One region of the Devosia chinhatensis genome, then DNA from elsewhere that is predicted to be linked to it. Evidence: predicted binding sites of a transcription regulator. Region 1 holds the regulator's gene; the other holds the start of a gene.

Region 1 (7,943 bases):
CCGCCGCTATGTCCTGGGTGTCTATGCCGAGGAATGGGTCGAGCCGGTCGCCGCTGCCCTTCTCGCCAACCGTGCCATCAAGGCCTGGGTCGTTCATGGCAGCGATGGCCTCGACGAGATCACCACCACCGGCCCGACCCATGTCGCCCAGATCGAGGGCGGCAGCCTCACCACGTTCGAGATCACGCCCGAGCAGTTCGGCATCCAGCGGGTCACGCTAGACGACTTGCGCGGGGGCGATCCGGCCGACAACGCAGCCGCGCTCACTCGGCTTCTCGATGGCGCGCCCGGCCCCTATCGGGACATTGTTCTGATGAACAGCGCCGCAGCCCTTTTCGTCGCCGACAAGGTGCCTGATCTTGCACAAGGGATCACAATGGCCGCCGAGGCCATCGACAGCGGCAAGGCCAAATCAACTCTCGCCCGCCTCGTGGCGGTATCGAACGGACGAGCGGAATGACCGACTTTCTCAAGCAGATCGAAGCTTATAAGCGCGCGGAAATCGCCGCCGCCAAATCCATGCGACCTTGGGCCGAAGTGGTTGCCGAGGCCCATGACCAGCCGCCTCCGCGCGGCTTTCTCAAGGCCCTCAAGGACAAGCGGACCAGGGGCGAATACGCGCTCATCGCCGAGGTGAAGAAGGCCAGCCCCTCCAAAGGACTGATCCGCGCCGATTTCAATCCGGCCCAGATCGCCCGCGACTACGAAACGGCTGGTGCGGCCTGCCTTTCCGTGCTCACCGATCGCCCCAGCTTCCAGGGCTCGCCGAGCTACCTGATCGAGGCCCGCGCCGCCACCAACCTGCCGGTGCTGCGCAAGGATTTCCTGTTCGAAACCTATCAAGTCGCCGAGGCCCGCTCCTGGGGCGCGGACTGCATCCTGATCATCCTCGCCGCCATTGGCGACGACGTGGCCCGCTACCTCATCGACGCCGCCAATGAATGGGGCATGGATGCGCTGGTGGAAGTCCATGACCGCATCGAACTGGACCGTGCCTTGGCGCTCGAATCGAGGTTCATCGGCATCAATAACCGCAATCTGCGCACCTTCGAGACCACGCTGGAAACCACTATCACCCTGGCGGCCGGCATCCCCGACGGCGTCACGCTGGTCAGCGAAAGCGGCATCGTCAACCACGAACATCTGCGCATGCTCGACGACCGCTGCGGCGTCGCCACGTTCCTTGTCGGCGAAAGCCTGATGCGACAGGAGGATGTCATTGCCGCCACGCGCACCCTGCTCAAGGGCGCTCCCGAAACGGTCAGCCCATGACTTCCCCGCGCCTCACCCATCTCAATGACAAGGGCGAGGCCCACATCGTCGATATCGGTGACAAGGCGGTTACGCGTCGCCGGGCTGTCGCGCAGGCACGCCTGTCCGGCCAGGCCGAGACCATCGCCACGATTCTCGAAGGCGGGCTCAAGAAGGGCGATGCGCTGGCCACGGCCCGCATTGCCGGGATCATGGCTGCCAAGAAGACCGCAGATCTCATTCCCCTGTGCCACCCCATCCCGCTGACCCATGTCAGCGTGGACATAAAAGCCGATGGCGAAGCCTCATTACTGATCCTCGCCAGCGCCGAAACCACCGGCCAAACAGGTGTGGAAATGGAAGCCTTGCTGGCCGCGTCCACCGCCGCGCTCACCCTTTACGACATGGCCAAGGCCATCGATCGCGCCATGGTCGTGTCCGATCTTTGCCTGGTCGAAAAGTCGGGCGGCAAGTCCGGCGATTTCGTGCGCACGTCATGAGCCTCCTGCCCGTCGAAGACGCCCTCAGGGCCATTCTCGCCCATGTGCCCGAAATCGTGGCCGAAGAGGTCCCTCTGTCTTCCGCGGAGGGTCGCGTCCTGGCCCAGCCGCTCCTCGCACGCCATGACCAGCCGCCCTTCGATGCCAGCGCCATGGACGGCTATGCCATGCGCGCCGCCGATGTCGCGGAAGGCGCACGCCTGAGGATCGTCGGGATGTCTCAGGCCGGCGCCGCGTTCGCCGGAAGCATTGCTCCAGGGGAAGCGGTTCGCATCTTCACTGGCGCGCCCGTGCCCGCCGGCGCCGATACCGTCATCATGCAGGAACAGGCCGTGCGCGAGGGCGATTTTGTCCGGTTCACTGCCCCTGCCCGCCTTGGCCACAGCATCCGCCCGCGCGGCAATGATTTCACCAATGGCCAGAGCCTCATCGACATCGGCACGCGCCTGACGCCCATGCGCATCGCGGTGGCCGCTGCCGCAAATGCCGCGACGCTCGCCGTCTCCCGCCGCCCGCGGATCGGCCTCCTGGCCACCGGCGACGAACTGGTTCTGCCCGGCACGCCCCTTGGCCAGGATCAGATCGTGGCGTCCAACAGCTTCGGCCTCGGCGCCATGCTCGCCCCCTATGCCGAAGCGATGACCGACCACGGCATCGTCGAGGACCAAGCTAACGCTCTTCGCGACAGGCTGGAGCACGCCTTTGCCGCCGCCCCCGACATTCTGATAACCACCGGGGGCGCATCGGTCGGCGAACACGATCTGGTGCAGGATGCCTTGAAAGATATGGGCGTCACCCTCGACTTCTGGCGCATTAACATGCGACCCGGAAAGCCGCTGATGTTCGGAACGCGCGGCAAGACGCTCGTCTTCGGCCTGCCCGGAAATCCGGTGTCGGCCATGGTGACGGCGTTGGTCTTCATCAAGCCGACCCTGCGCGCCTGGCTGGGTCTCGATGAGCCCGAGCATTGGCGTCTTCCGCTGGCGGCCGATACGCCGCCAAATGCCGCCCGTCGCCATTTCATGCGCGCAAGCCTGGTCCACTTGCCGGAAGGACCGCACCTCCTGCCGATTGCCCAGACCGACAGCGGCCACACCTCGTCCTTGGCGGGCGCGGACATGCTGATCGTGCAACCCGAGAACGATCCCGGCCAGCGCGCGGGCACGCTCGTTGAAGCCCTGCCCATCGACGCCTTCTAGAATTCCGCACGGGTTATTGCAGAACATAAATGGAACACTTATAGTCGTTCCGTCTATGTTCCGATTCTGGGGTCGAGGGCCGATGCTGACGCGCAAACAACATGAATTGCTGATGTTCATCCACGAAAGGATGAAAGAAAGCGGCATTCCGCCCTCCTTCGATGAAATGAAGGATGCGCTTGATCTGGCGTCCAAGTCCGGCATCCATCGTTTGATCACTGCGCTGGAAGAGCGCGGGTTCATCCGCCGTCTTCCCAATCGCGCCCGCGCGCTTGAAGTCGTCAAGCTCCCCGATTCGATGAACCCGTCCCTGGGCGGTCGCAAGGCGCGCTTCGAGCCCTCCGTCATCGAGGGCAATCTGGGCAAGGTGGCGTCCCCGCCGGCCCGCTCGGGCGGTCTGTCCGATGATTATGCCCGTCCGGTTTCCATTCCCGTCATGGGGCGCATTGCCGCTGGTACGCCCATCGAGGCCATTCAGAGCCATTCCCACACCATCGCTGTGCCGCCCGAAATGCTCGGCGCAGGCGAGCATTATGCCCTTGAGGTGCGTGGTGATTCGATGATTGAAGCCGGCATTTTCGATGGCGATACCGTGCTCATCAAGAAGCAGGAACATGCATCCACCGGCGAGATCATCGTGGCGCTTGTCGATGATGAGGAAGCAACCCTCAAGCGCCTGCGCCGCAAGGGCGACACGGTGGCCCTCGAGGCGGCCAACCCCGCCTATGAAACCCGCATATTCCCGCCGGATCGGGTGAAGGTCCAGGGTCGTCTCGTGGGCCTGCTTCGCAAATACTGAGCAAATGTCTGCGCTGTCGGAAAGGCCCGCCCATGGCGGGCTTTTTGCGTTTGCGCCCGATTGTCACCAAGCCACTTATCCCCGGCACCATTCGCTGAGCCTATCCTTGCGCCATTGCTTCCTGAAGCGCGGTCATGACGAGTGGTTGGGCGGCAATGGCAGGTGATGTGGGGTCGCCCATATCGAAGCCCGTTTTTCTCCCTGCAGACCCATAAGCCGGGCTGCGGATTGCCAGGATGGTGGCTGTCTTGCCATCTCGGCGACATCTTGCGGCAACAGCGCCGGAGATGAAGTCCAGTCGATCCGGTGCGGGCAGGCATGTCGGCACGGGGCGAGAGAAGCGGAACACTGGCCTGTCGACCCGGCGAGGCGGACGTCTCACCCCTTTTGCGCACCTTTTACCCGAGGCCACGCCTCGCCGGGTTCGCTTCGAAAAAAAAGCCGGCCCCAATCATCTCGGGGCCGGCCATATGTGATGGCGCGAAGCAATCAGTGATTGTCGCGCGGAATGCCTTCATTCTGGGCGATCCGCTGATACTTGACCGCCGGACGTAGAACCGCGCCGCTGCCGAGCTGGTCGACCAGCCCGCGCTGAATCTCCTGCCAGGGTGTCTGGTGCTTGGGGAATTTGTAGCCGCCATCGGCCTCGAGAGCCGCACGGCGTGATGCAATTTCCTCATCCGAGATTAGGATATCGGCTTCGCCCTTGTTGAGGTCGATCCGCACCCGGTCGCCGGTCTTGAGGATAGCGAGGTTGCCACCCGCCGCTGCTTCCGGCGACGCATTGAGAATGGAAGGCGAACCCGATGTGCCCGACTGCCGACCGTCACCGATGCAGGCCAGCGAATGCACGCCCTTTTTGATCAGGTAATCGGGCGGCCGCATGTTGACGACTTCTGCGGCGCCCGGATACCCGATCGGGCCCGCGCCGCGCATGAACAGCAGTGTATGTTCGTCGATCTCGAGCGAGGGATCGTCGATGCGGTGGTGATAGTCCTCCGGACCGTCGAACACCACCGCCTTGCCCTCGAACATACCCGGATGAACCGGGTCCGAGAGGTAGCGCTCCCGGAACTCGGGCGAGATCACGCTGGTCTTCATGATGGCGTTGTCGAACAGATTGCCCCGCAGCACCAGGAACCCGGCCTCCGCCTTGAGCGGATTGTCGAAGTGCCGGATGACCTTGTCGTCCTCGATCACCGTGTTCCGGCAATTCTCGCCGATGGTCTTGCCGTTGACCGTGGGCGCATTCTCGTGGATCAGGCCCTGGCCCATCAGCTCGTTCACCACCGCCGGAACACCGCCGGCATGGTAATAGTCCTCGCCCAGATATTCGCCCGCCGGCTGCAGGTTCACCAACAGCGGCACCTTGAGCCCGTGGCTCTGCCATTCGTCTATATTGAGGTCGACGCCGATATGGCGGGCAATGGCATTGATATGGATCGGGGCATTGGTCGAGCCGCCGATGGCAGAGTTGACCACGATGGCGTTGAGGAAGTTCTCCTTGGTGAGGATGTCGGAGGGCTTGAGGTCCTCGTGCACCATCTCCACCGCCCGCTTGCCGGTGCGGTACGCCATCTCCTGACGGTCGCGATAGGGCGCCGGAATAGCCGCAGAACCGGGCAGCTGCATGCCCAGCGCCTCGGCCAGAGAATTCATCGTCGAAGCCGTGCCCATCGTGTTGCAATAGCCGGTCGACGGCGCGGAAGAGGCCACCAGCTCGATGAACTTGGGATAATCGATCTCGCCAGCGGCCAGGAGCTGGCGCGCCTTCCAGACGATGGTGCCCGAACCGGTCCGCTCACCCTTGTGCCAGCCGTTCAGCATCGGCCCCACGGACAGAGCGATGGCGGGGATGTTGACCGTGGCCGCGCCCATCAGCATGGCCGGGGTGGTCTTGTCGCAGCCGATGGTCAGCACGACGCCGTCAAGCGGGTAGCCATAGAGAACTTCGACCAGGCCGAGATAGGCCAGGTTGCGGTCGAGACCTGCCGTCGGGCGCTTGCCCGTTTCCTGGATCGGATGCACCGGGAACTCGATGGCAATGCCGCCGGCTTCGCGAATGCCTTCGCGCAGGCGCTCGGCCAGAACCATGTGGTGGCGATTACAGGGGCTGAGGTCCGACCCAGTCTGGGCAATGCCGATGATCGGCTTGTCCGACTGCAATTCCTCGCGCGACACGCCGTAATTCATGTAGCGCTCAAGATAAAGCGCGGTCATGTCCGGGTTGTCGGGATTGTCGAACCAGGCGCGCGATCTCAGTTTGCGGCTGCCCGCGCCGCCAGTGTCTGCACTCATCATCATCATCCTAAATCGTCCGCATCCGGACTTGGAGGCCTTGCTGGAAACCCTTCTAGCACGCCAGCCGAACATGTGAATGTCCTCCGGCGAAAAAATCATACAATTCCTTCGGGCCGATGGAAATGCTAGACATCTGCCGCAGCGATTGCTCCATCTTACTGGCCGGCAAGCCAGAACCGGCCCGCCCGGGCTAGGACGGGAGCAAATTCTTCGCGGCTGGCGACGCGGACGCAGCGCCGCTAAAGGTGCCGCATGCCGGGACCATAATTATGGGTGAGGATCGAGTTTGACGACAAGCATCGAATGGGTGGCGGTGGATTGGGGCACGTCCAATCTGCGCGCCTGGGGTCTGGGCGCTGAAGGGGACATCGTCGCTTCCGCCGGATCGGATAAGGGCATGGGCAAGCTTGCGCCTGGTCAGTTTCCGGCCGCGCTGACGGACGTCCTGGCCAATCTTCCGCTGCCTGCGGGCCCGGTGGAGGTGCTGGTCTGCGGCATGGCCGGCGCGCGCCAGGGCTGGATGGAAGCGCCTTATCTCGACGCGCCGGCCGACCTCCTGGATCTGGCTGGCCGTGCGGTGCGTCCGCCCATGGGCGACATGCCGCTCTCCGTGTCCATCCTGCCGGGCGTCTGCCAGCGCCAGGGCGGTGAAAACGTCATGCGCGGGGAAGAAACCCAGCTTCTGGGCCTCTCCGAGCTTGTCCCGGGCTATGCGGGCATCGTCTGCATGCCCGGAACACATTCGAAATGGGCGGTGCTGAACGGCACGCATATCGCCCGCTTCACCACCGCCATGACAGGCGAGATGTTCGACCTGCTCAAGACCCATTCCGTCTTGCGACATTCGCTCTCCGGTCCGCTCGACGACGCCGAGCGGGACGATGGGTTCGATAGCGGCGCCCGCGAAGGCCTCAATCATCCCGAGGACCTGCTGGGCCGCCTGTTCAAGGTCCGCGCAGGAATGCTCCTCTCCGACCGCAGCCCCCCCTGGAGCGCGGGCTATCTTTCCGGCCTGCTGATCGGAACGGAAATCGCTGCCAACCGTAACCAGTTCGGCACCGATCCGGTGCCGCTGATCGGCTCGACCGTACTCTGCAGGCTTTATGCCCGCGTCCTGGACATGGCTGGCGCCAGCGGTCGCCCGATCGACGCGACAGAGGCTGTGCTCGCCGGTCTCAGGCTCGCCCATGCCCGACTGCACCAAGGAAAATCGTCATGACTCATCGCCACATCATCGCCATCCTGCGGGGCATCACCACCGCAGAAGCGGTGCCTGTCTGTACCGCGCTGGTCGATGCCGGCATCACGCTGATCGAAGTACCGCTCAATTCTCCCAATGCTGTCGAGAGCATCAGCAAGGCTGCACAGGCGCTCGCTGACCGCGCCGAGATCGGCGCCGGCACCGTGCTCTCGCCAGAAGATGTACGAGCCGTAGCCGGCGCGGGCGGCACCTTCATCGTCTCGCCCGATACCAATCCGGCCGTAATCGCCGAAACGGTCTCGCTCGGGCTCAAGTCCTATCCCGGCGTCTTCTCCCCCACCGACGCCTTCGCCGCGATCCGCGCCGGTGCCACGGGGCTCAAGTTCTTTCCCGCCGAAATCCTGGGCGCCAAAGGCATCAAGGCCATGAAGGCGGTGCTGCCGCCTGCTCTGCCCGTCTATGCCGTGGGCGGCGCCAATCCCGACAATTTCCACGAATTCTTCGCCGTGGGTTGCACCGGCTTCGGTCTGGGCACCTACCTCTTCAAGCCGGGCATGAGTGTCGCCGAAGTCGCCGACCGGGCCGCCCTGGCCGTTGCCGCCTACGACAAGGGAGCCAATGCGTGACCGATACAGCAAAACTTCTCATCGACAGCCAGTGCGCCTTGGGCGAAGGCCCTTTCTGGCATGATG
Region 2 (7,943 bases), 1.0 Mb from region 1:
CGGCGTTGATGAAGTCGTGCTCAGCATAGTCCGCGCTGCACCAGGTCCAGTCCGTCAGCGCGCCGGCGATTATGGCTTCGACGATCACGGACCGGTAGACGTTGGTCACTAGCGGCTTGCCGAAGATCGCCGTAGCAGCGGAGGCGATAACCTCATCCCTGGTCACTGCCGTTCTCCTTCTCGATCGCGTCGAGCCACGCGTCCAGCGTCAGCGCACCGGTGGCATCGTCACGATCCCCACTCTTGGGAGCACGCAGCCCGGCCAGCATCGACCGGCAGGTGGCTTCGCCTTCATCTGCGGCTTCATCGGTGCGCCGGTGTGCGGGGATGCCTCGGAAGTAGGCGAGCTTCTTCTCGAAATGGCGGATCAACTTGTCGCGCCTGGGATCGACGACGGGGACGCGCATCAGCACCAGAACTCGTTGCCATCGGGCCAGCGACGGGCGAGGCCTTCCGAAATCAAGATATCGCCGACATCGGTGCCGCCAATTCGGATGGTGGCAAGGGTGCGATCGTAACGGTCGGTGCCGAAAGTCTCGACGCTGAAACTGTTGCTGTTCAGCAGGTCGAGCAGGCGGGCGCTGGCACGATTGGCCAAGGCCACCTCCTGTGCTCCACCGCAGATGTCGTTGTACGGCTCGGGCGTGTCATAAGCCTGCAGCCGGAGGTTCATGCCGTCGAGCCAGACAGTGTCGCCATCAACGACGCATGTGTGGCGCTGACCGGATCCATACATGCGGAACTGCACACGCATCTCGGATGCGACGACTGCCTGTCCGCCGCCAGGCAGAAAGGTGTCGGCGGCGATCCATCCCAAGGTGCAGACGCTCAACAACGCCGCAACGGCTAGCGCCGTCGTCAGGTGGTCACCGGACTTCTGCTGATGCCTTGTAGGACGACGCTTAGGTTTGAAACGAATGACCGACATGGCCGAAGACTATACGCCAAGGGTTTCCGTTTGCTTTCATCCATGCCTCAAAGATGCTGGGTGATAAACTGCTTCAGGTCCTTGTGTCGAGTTCGGATGGAGTCTGCGTCCCAGAGTAGATCACCATCCACTGATTTGGAGGCATACTTGGTCAGTAACTCGTTTTGAGAGACGAACGTCGATTTCGAATAGTTGGCTACCCGATCGCTGAACGACTTCTTCCCCTTCGCTGCACCGGTGGAACGTGTATCTAGAACGAGGTTCCCCAATCGATGAAGGAACACGTCACGAAAAGGGCCCTCTACCTCATCGAGGCTGGTGGGATCCCAACGGGTCATGGCATCCAACATCGCGTCGCTGGAATCCTGGGGGGTTATGTGATCAACCCCATATTGCTCGGCGGTGTTGGAACTCTGGACGAGCTCTTTCCAGCTGAGTAGCTGCTCCCTGCACCCAGGCAACGACCGCAGGTGATTCTCGTATTTCCAGAGAACATAACGAGCGGTACGACCCAGTTGATAGAACTCGCGATCATCTATGGTGGCAAGCACCCTGTCAGGGATCCTGTGCTTGGCTCGCATTGCGACCAATTCTGCTATGACGGCGTCGAGGTTGCCTGAGAATTCGTTGGCCAGCCGCCGGACAGCACTCTCGCCCGTGTCGGCTCTTACACCGGCGAGCGAACTGGCACTGGCGAAGCGCTCCATTTCGGCGGTGACACGGCTGAACTCACTTGGCCGATGAAGCTGTGAGTGCCGCCAGGTCTTGATGAGGAGCGGCCAAAAGATAGCGGTCCGCCCTAGTACGGAGAGACTGGCCACCGGATTGGCTCCTGCGCGCGATCTCAGGATCTGCAGAGCATCACCGAATGCGTCCGCCAACTCGGCAGAGAAGCGTTTGATCAACTCACTGCGGTCGCCGTTCTTGAGGTATTTTGGCGTCTGGAGGAGGTGCCGCACCAGCTCCTTCGGCTTACGCCAGCCTTCTTCATCACCAAAGAACACTGGCGGCAGGTAAGCGGCGCAGTAGTAGCCAAGAAGCTGATCCTCACCTGGCGCCAGCGGTTCACCTTCGATCGCTTCAGCAGTGCGATACAGCCGGGCGAACTGCTGCTGCACATACCGGAGATTGTTCTCCGTGTTCTCATCGGAATGAAGATAAAGCCCGTGCATCAGGAAGCTCTTCAAGGCTTCCAAATTGGTGAGACGCTTGCCTCGGTCGTTCTGGAACTCGAAAATCTGGGTTGCCTCGATCGGGCTGTCTACAGCGTAGATCAGGATCGTGCTGTTGAAGAGAGTGTTCAACAATTCAACAAGCCGAGCGTCGCTGAACTGCTCGAGCTGGTGATCGAAGAAGCGTTTGGCTGATGTGAGCCTGTGCTGAGAGGGCGAGTTACAGTCGCTGTCGGTTGCGTGATCGTCTCCAGTCACGAAGCGCTCAAAGAACGCATCGTCCTCCTCCACCGTCCGAAACAACCTCAGCTTGCCCATCGAGAACAGTAGCCCGTAAGTGAATTCGGTGACGGTCTCGGTCTGTTCCGGGTTCTTCGACAGCCTATCCAGCAGGCAACGTGTGAAGATTGAGATCGTCGTAAGTCGTTGTTGCCCGTCCACGACGTCGTACTGCGTCAGTCGCGCATACGGCTGGGACTCGGATCGCGTGAGTAGAACCGTGCCCAGATAATACGGGCGGCTGGCGGACGTTGGATGCGATACCAGATCGTTTAGAAAATCCTGCAGCTGAGGATCGCTCTCCCAGGCGTAGGCCCGCTGGTAATGGGGAACGCGGAAACAGTTGGTGGCGAATATCCCGCCGACGGTATTGGCGCCAATGCTGATGGGCATTTCAAACTCGATCTAAGCTGCTGACAGCACGCACATTCATGGGGTTCTGATCGCAAGTCCAGAGGGCTGCGGTAAGGATAGAGGGTACAACCTCACCGGCATTCCGGCAGTTCGTCCCACCGCGTCGTGTACCGCGGCGTGCGCATCTCGAACTTGGTTGAGAACGCCTCGCGCTTGATCCCCATCGCCGCCGGGAAGACGGTGGCCCGCCCCCACCGCTTGTTGGCTTCATCGAGCGCCTGCATGACCCGTGCGGCTCGCTCATGGTCGAGACCATCGAACAAGGCTTGCTGCGATCCTGATGGCGGCACCAGGTCCTGCGTGACGATGCCGGCCTTGGCGTAGCGGTATCCCGACTTCCAGAGCTGGTCGACGGCGCGCCGGCTGGCCTTGATCAACGTCAGAGTGTCGTTGGTGGCCTCGGGCAGATCCACGGTCATCGATACGCTGCGCTGCGGTTCATCGTCGTCGAACCGGCTGGTGTGCATGAAGACGGTGACCTGGTCGGTGGCGAGGCCATGGCGCCTGAGCTTCTCGCCAAGACGAGTGGCGTAGCCGGCTACGGCTTGCTCCATCTCCGGCTTGCGGGTGACGCGTTGCCCGAACGACCGAGTGACGGCACATCCTTGGCGCACCGGCGGTACGGTCTCAAGCGGCAGGCACGATCGACCATTGAGTTCATGCACTAGCCGCTCGCCGACGACGGTCATGAGCTGCCGGGCTTGCCGCGGCTCCAGGTCTCGCACCTGACCGGCGAACTGAATGCCCATGGCGGCGAGCTTGGCTTGGTTGGCGGGCCCAATGCCCCAGACGTCGCCGATCGGGAAGTCGGCCATTACTCGCTCTCGTTCGGTGGAGCCGCTGAGATCAAGGACGCCATCGGCCAGCTTCTTGGCCACCTTGTTGGCGAGCTTGGCAAGGGTCTTGGTTGGGCCGATACCGACGCAAGTCGGGATGCCCGACCACTGCTTGACCGTCGACCGCAGGTCCTTCGCCCAGGTGGTGCGGTCCTTCACCGGCAGCCGGCTGACGTCGATGAAGCTTTCATCGATCGAATAAATCTCTACGTCCGGGCTGAAGCGGTCGTAGATCTGGTTCAGGCGCCGGCTCATGTCGCCATAGAGAGCATAATTGCTGGACAGCGCCACCACGCCTTCGCGCCGGCACAGGTCCTTGATCTGGAAGTACGGGTGGCCCATGCGGATGCCGAGGGCTTTTGCCTCGTTGGTGCGCGCCACGGCACAGCCGTCGTTGTTGCTGAGGACGATGACGGGACGCTTCTCGAGCCGCGGATCGAACACGCGCTCGCAGGAGCAGTAGAAGCTGTTGCCGTCGACCAGCGCGAAGGCAGTCATTTCTTGAGATCGCGGATGGTCGCCGTCACCACGCCCCACACAGATACTTCTGTCCCTTCCGAGATCAGGAAGGGCGGCAGCTTGGCGTTCTCGTTCTGCAGCACGAAGACGCCGCCACGACGATGGAGGCGCTTGAGTGTTGGTTCGCCGTCGATGATCGCGAGAACGATGGACCGATGCTTGGGCGCCAACGAACGGTCGACGATGACGACATCGCCGGGGAATATCTTCACGTCGATCATGCAGTCGCCGACGACCCGCCACAGGAAGGTCGCGGTCGGGTTCTGAACTAGCACCTGGTTCAGGTCGATCATGTCCTCGATGAAGTCGTCTGCCGGCGAGGGGAAGCCGGCGTGGACGGTTTGACCGACGAGGGGCACGCTCAGCTGGATCAGCGAGGACACGGGCACCGGCATGCGGTGGTCAGCGATGGCGGTGGTGAGGTCCATATCGTCTCCGTCGTCGATTCCTTTCAGGATGAGCGATGGCTACGAACAAAACAAGAACACTATTTGAGCTGATGCGGTTGACAGCAGTGGCTATTGATGGCCAGCGAAGGGCACCTGTCCTGCCGGAGCATTACAGATGACGGGGCCGCCGGCGCGTTCGTACTCCGACAGCAGGCCAGCTCGTCTCGAAGCCATCATCGGCTTGCCAGGCCAAGCCGAACCCATTTTCATTTGCAAGCGCCAAGTCGTGCGCGCAGGGTTTGCAGCCCACGACGATGAGGAGCTTCGGGTCGCCAGCCTGTTTCTGTCGGTAATCCAGAAGTTGCCCGATAGCAGTTCGTATCGCGAACCGCACCGTAGCAGGGTCGCTCGGCTTCACCTCAACCAGCACGGTCCCGATCTCGGCATCCTCGTACCTCAGGTCCACGCGCTCAAGGTTAGGTAGTATGCCCGTTGCACCAGAAGCCTCCAGGAAGTCCTCGAAGGCCGTCTGCAAGTGGTGGTGCTTCGGGGTAATCTGGAACTCGTTCTCCTGTAGGTAGCGCGTATAGGGATCGCTTGCGGTCGCGGCACTACGGCCAGAACCGCCGCGTGGGGGCGGCGCGTTCCGCACGTGCGGCGCAGAGACTTCGTCGAAGTCGTCTGTCGAAAGCCAACCGATAATTGGGTGGGAAGACGGCAGTGCGTCGGCGATGATGGAAAGCGCCTGGTCGGGCCTGACAGCCTGGTAGCTGCCGTGCATCTTTACGATCGCCTGACGGGGCTTCGCGGGATCTGAGGACGGAATGAGGTCGTCGGGGATTATCGGCACAGGTTTGCTGAACCAAGCGTAATGCGTCTGCGGGCAACGCCACTGCACCCACTTGTGCGCACCTTTCCAATGCCTGTCGAACTCCGACTTGCTGGACTTTCGCTGTCTTATCCCCTCAAGCTTCCAAAGCTCGGCGCCGTAGGCACGTAACTTGAGATCCCGCGCTATCGCATCTCGGTCTTCATCCGTGTTGGTGTATACAGCGCAAGCTACCCCAACGGCATAGAACCGCCCCTCCAGCATCGTGGTCATCACGATCCCAAGGTCACCGTCCTCGGCATATTGGAACATCTGACCCTTGCCTTGGGTATGGAATACCTTCCAACCTTTCCAAACCCAATCGGATCTGCCGTTCCACTCCTCGTGCCCATAGCCGTGATCCCCTGCATACCCGCTCGACGTGGCATCTCCGGTTGGAAAGAGATAGCCGTTCGAGTTCCACACGATCGGCTTAAGCACCACCATCTTACTCAATTTGCTCTCCCGTAGATGTCCTAAACATCCTGCAACATCGCCATGCGCTTCGTAATCTGGCTGAACGTCATCGGCAGGAACGACTGGTGATCAACGCCACAGTCCCACCGGCGGCGCGTGGAGGGGATCCGGTCATGGGTATGCCCATGGAAGTGCAGGTCACCCGAGAAGTAGCCTTCCCACTCCATAAGCGGGTAGTGGCAGAGGACGACCTTGCAGTCGCGCGCCACGAGGGTGCGGATGTCGTCGACGCTTGCCCAGTCCAGCTTTGTGCGCACTTCCTCCCCATCATGGTTGCCCACGATCAGCCTCTTGATCCCGTGGAGGCGTTTGAAGTTCGTCGCTACCTCATCGAATGGTACATCGTCTCCGGCTACGTCACCCAGGTGCCAAACCGTATCCCGAGGCTGAACCAGGTCGTTCCATTTGCGGACAAGGTCACGATCGTGCGCCTTGATGCCAGGGTAGGGCCGTGCCGCCATATCGAGGATCCCGGTATGACCGAAGTGCGTATCACCGACGAACCAGTGCCTATGGTCGATCACTGTCAGGTTGGCGTTGCTCATGCCAGGTGCCTCTCAATTCAGTGGTGCAGTTTATCCCCGGCGTCGGCCAAAGGCTTATGCTTTGTCCATCAGGAGGAAGCAGATGCTGCAGATATTGGCAACGGCGACTGGAACGGTGTTGGCCGCATTGGGCTGGGCGCTCCAGCGCAGAATGCGCGGAGATGCCATGGACGAGACGATCAGGCGACGGCTTCGTCTTGTCGAGCTCTACCAACGCATGAAATCGGTTGGCCTCGATGTCAGAGCGCTGGACCGGCTCGAAGGCGAACTCACTGGACCAAGAAGTGAGCAAAAAAGAGCTGAAACACCCGAAAACCAGACCGATACCGCTTCCGTCCGGGTCTTTCGTTAGGCGTGAACAATGATTACCGATTGGTGGTCAGTGCAGAACATTGGTTGTTAAAGCACAACTTTGGTGTTTTCACCATCACCACCAACCACCAGTCGGCAGATGACAATAGAGAATTGACACAAGGGTTTGCGCTAAGGCGACTTCACCGGATATCGCTGAGAGCGATCGTCAACTCCTAGACGTCTCGGTTCAATCTGCGTTCCAGGCAAGACCCTTCCTCGACGACGCCGATGTCGAGCGTTTCTGCAACCTCCTCGACTCGATGCGCCAGCGCACCAACACGCGCTTCATGGTCATCACAGGGCAGGGGACCACTCTAGAGTACTTCGGATCGCATTTTACGCTTCCGGTTGACTCATCTCATGCTTCCATGCGCAGCTTATGCTTCACTGAACATAGACCGCTTCGCGAAAACTTTCGGCAGTCGTCAGGTCCACCGAGACGAGCTGGCTGACGCCGCGCTCGGCCATGGTCACGCCGAACAGCCGGTCCATCCGGCTCATGGTAATCGGATTGTGCGTGATGACCATGAAGCGCGTATTGGTGCGCTGGCGCATGCTGTCGAGGAGGTTGCAGAACCGCTCGACATTGGCATCGTCGAGGGGCGCATCGACCTCGTCGAGCACGCAGATCGGGGCGGGATTGGTGAGGAAGACCGCAAAGATCAGGCTCATGGCGGTGAGCGCCTGCTCGCCGCCCGACAACAGGGTCATGGTCTGCGGCTTCTTGCCAGGCGGGCGGGCGATGATCTCGAGCCCGGCTTCCAGCGGATCCTCGCTTTCCACAAAGCTCAGCTCCGCCGTGCCGCCGCCGAACAGGGTGGTGAACAATTCCTGAAAATAGGCATTCACCTTGCCGAACGCCTCGTTGAGCCGGGCGCGGCCCTCGCGGTTGAGCGTTGAAATGCCGGCGCGCAGCTTGGCGATGGCCTCGATGACGTCGTCGCGATCGGCCACCATGGTATCGAGCCGGGCCTGGACCTCCTCGGCTTCCTTCTCGGCACCCAGATTGACCCCGCCCAGCCGCTCGCGCTCGGCCCTCAGCCGGTCGAGCTTCTGCTCGATGGCCGGCTCGGCGGGCAAAGCCTGTTCGGGGCGGATGCCGGACGCTTCGAGCGTGCGGCTGGCCGGAATGCCCAGTGTCTCCTCGATCTGCCGCTCGATC

Evidence for each region. The regulator LexA, encoded in region 1, represses DNA repair genes until DNA is damaged. The targets are predictions, from matches to a motif close to TGTTCNNNNTGTGTTCNG.
Region 2: VE26_RS01740 (LexA family protein) is a predicted target of LexA. The motif match lies at 4,618-4,635, and genes of this name have one in related genera.

What each region holds. Positions count from the first base shown of each region.
Region 1 covers NZ_JZEY01000054.1:1,374,887-1,382,829, forward strand. Annotated here, with positions in the region: gene trpD (anthranilate phosphoribosyltransferase) at 1-460, shown strand, start outside; gene trpC (indole-3-glycerol phosphate synthase TrpC) at 457-1,272, shown strand; gene moaC (cyclic pyranopterin monophosphate synthase MoaC) at 1,269-1,751, shown strand; gene VE26_RS06620 (molybdopterin molybdotransferase MoeA) at 1,748-2,950, shown strand; gene lexA (transcriptional repressor LexA) at 3,033-3,749, shown strand; gene VE26_RS06630 (IlvD/Edd family dehydratase) at 4,239-6,047, opposite strand; gene VE26_RS06635 (2-dehydro-3-deoxygalactonokinase) at 6,337-7,269, shown strand; gene VE26_RS06640 (2-dehydro-3-deoxy-6-phosphogalactonate aldolase) at 7,266-7,877, shown strand; gene VE26_RS06645 (SMP-30/gluconolactonase/LRE family protein) at 7,874-7,943, shown strand, end outside.
Region 2 covers NZ_JZEY01000054.1:333,418-341,360, forward strand. Annotated here, with positions in the region: gene VE26_RS01715 (hypothetical protein) at 1-166, opposite strand, end outside; gene VE26_RS01720 (hypothetical protein) at 153-413, opposite strand; gene VE26_RS01725 (thermonuclease family protein) at 407-928, opposite strand; gene VE26_RS01730 (DUF262 domain-containing protein) at 976-2,772, opposite strand; gene VE26_RS01735 (Y-family DNA polymerase) at 2,865-4,127, opposite strand; gene VE26_RS01740 (LexA family protein) at 4,124-4,576, opposite strand; gene VE26_RS16940 (hypothetical protein) at 4,707-5,861, opposite strand; gene VE26_RS01750 (metallophosphoesterase) at 5,882-6,427, opposite strand; gene VE26_RS01755 (hypothetical protein) at 6,510-6,779, shown strand; gene VE26_RS01760 (chromosome segregation SMC family protein) at 7,166-7,943, opposite strand, start outside.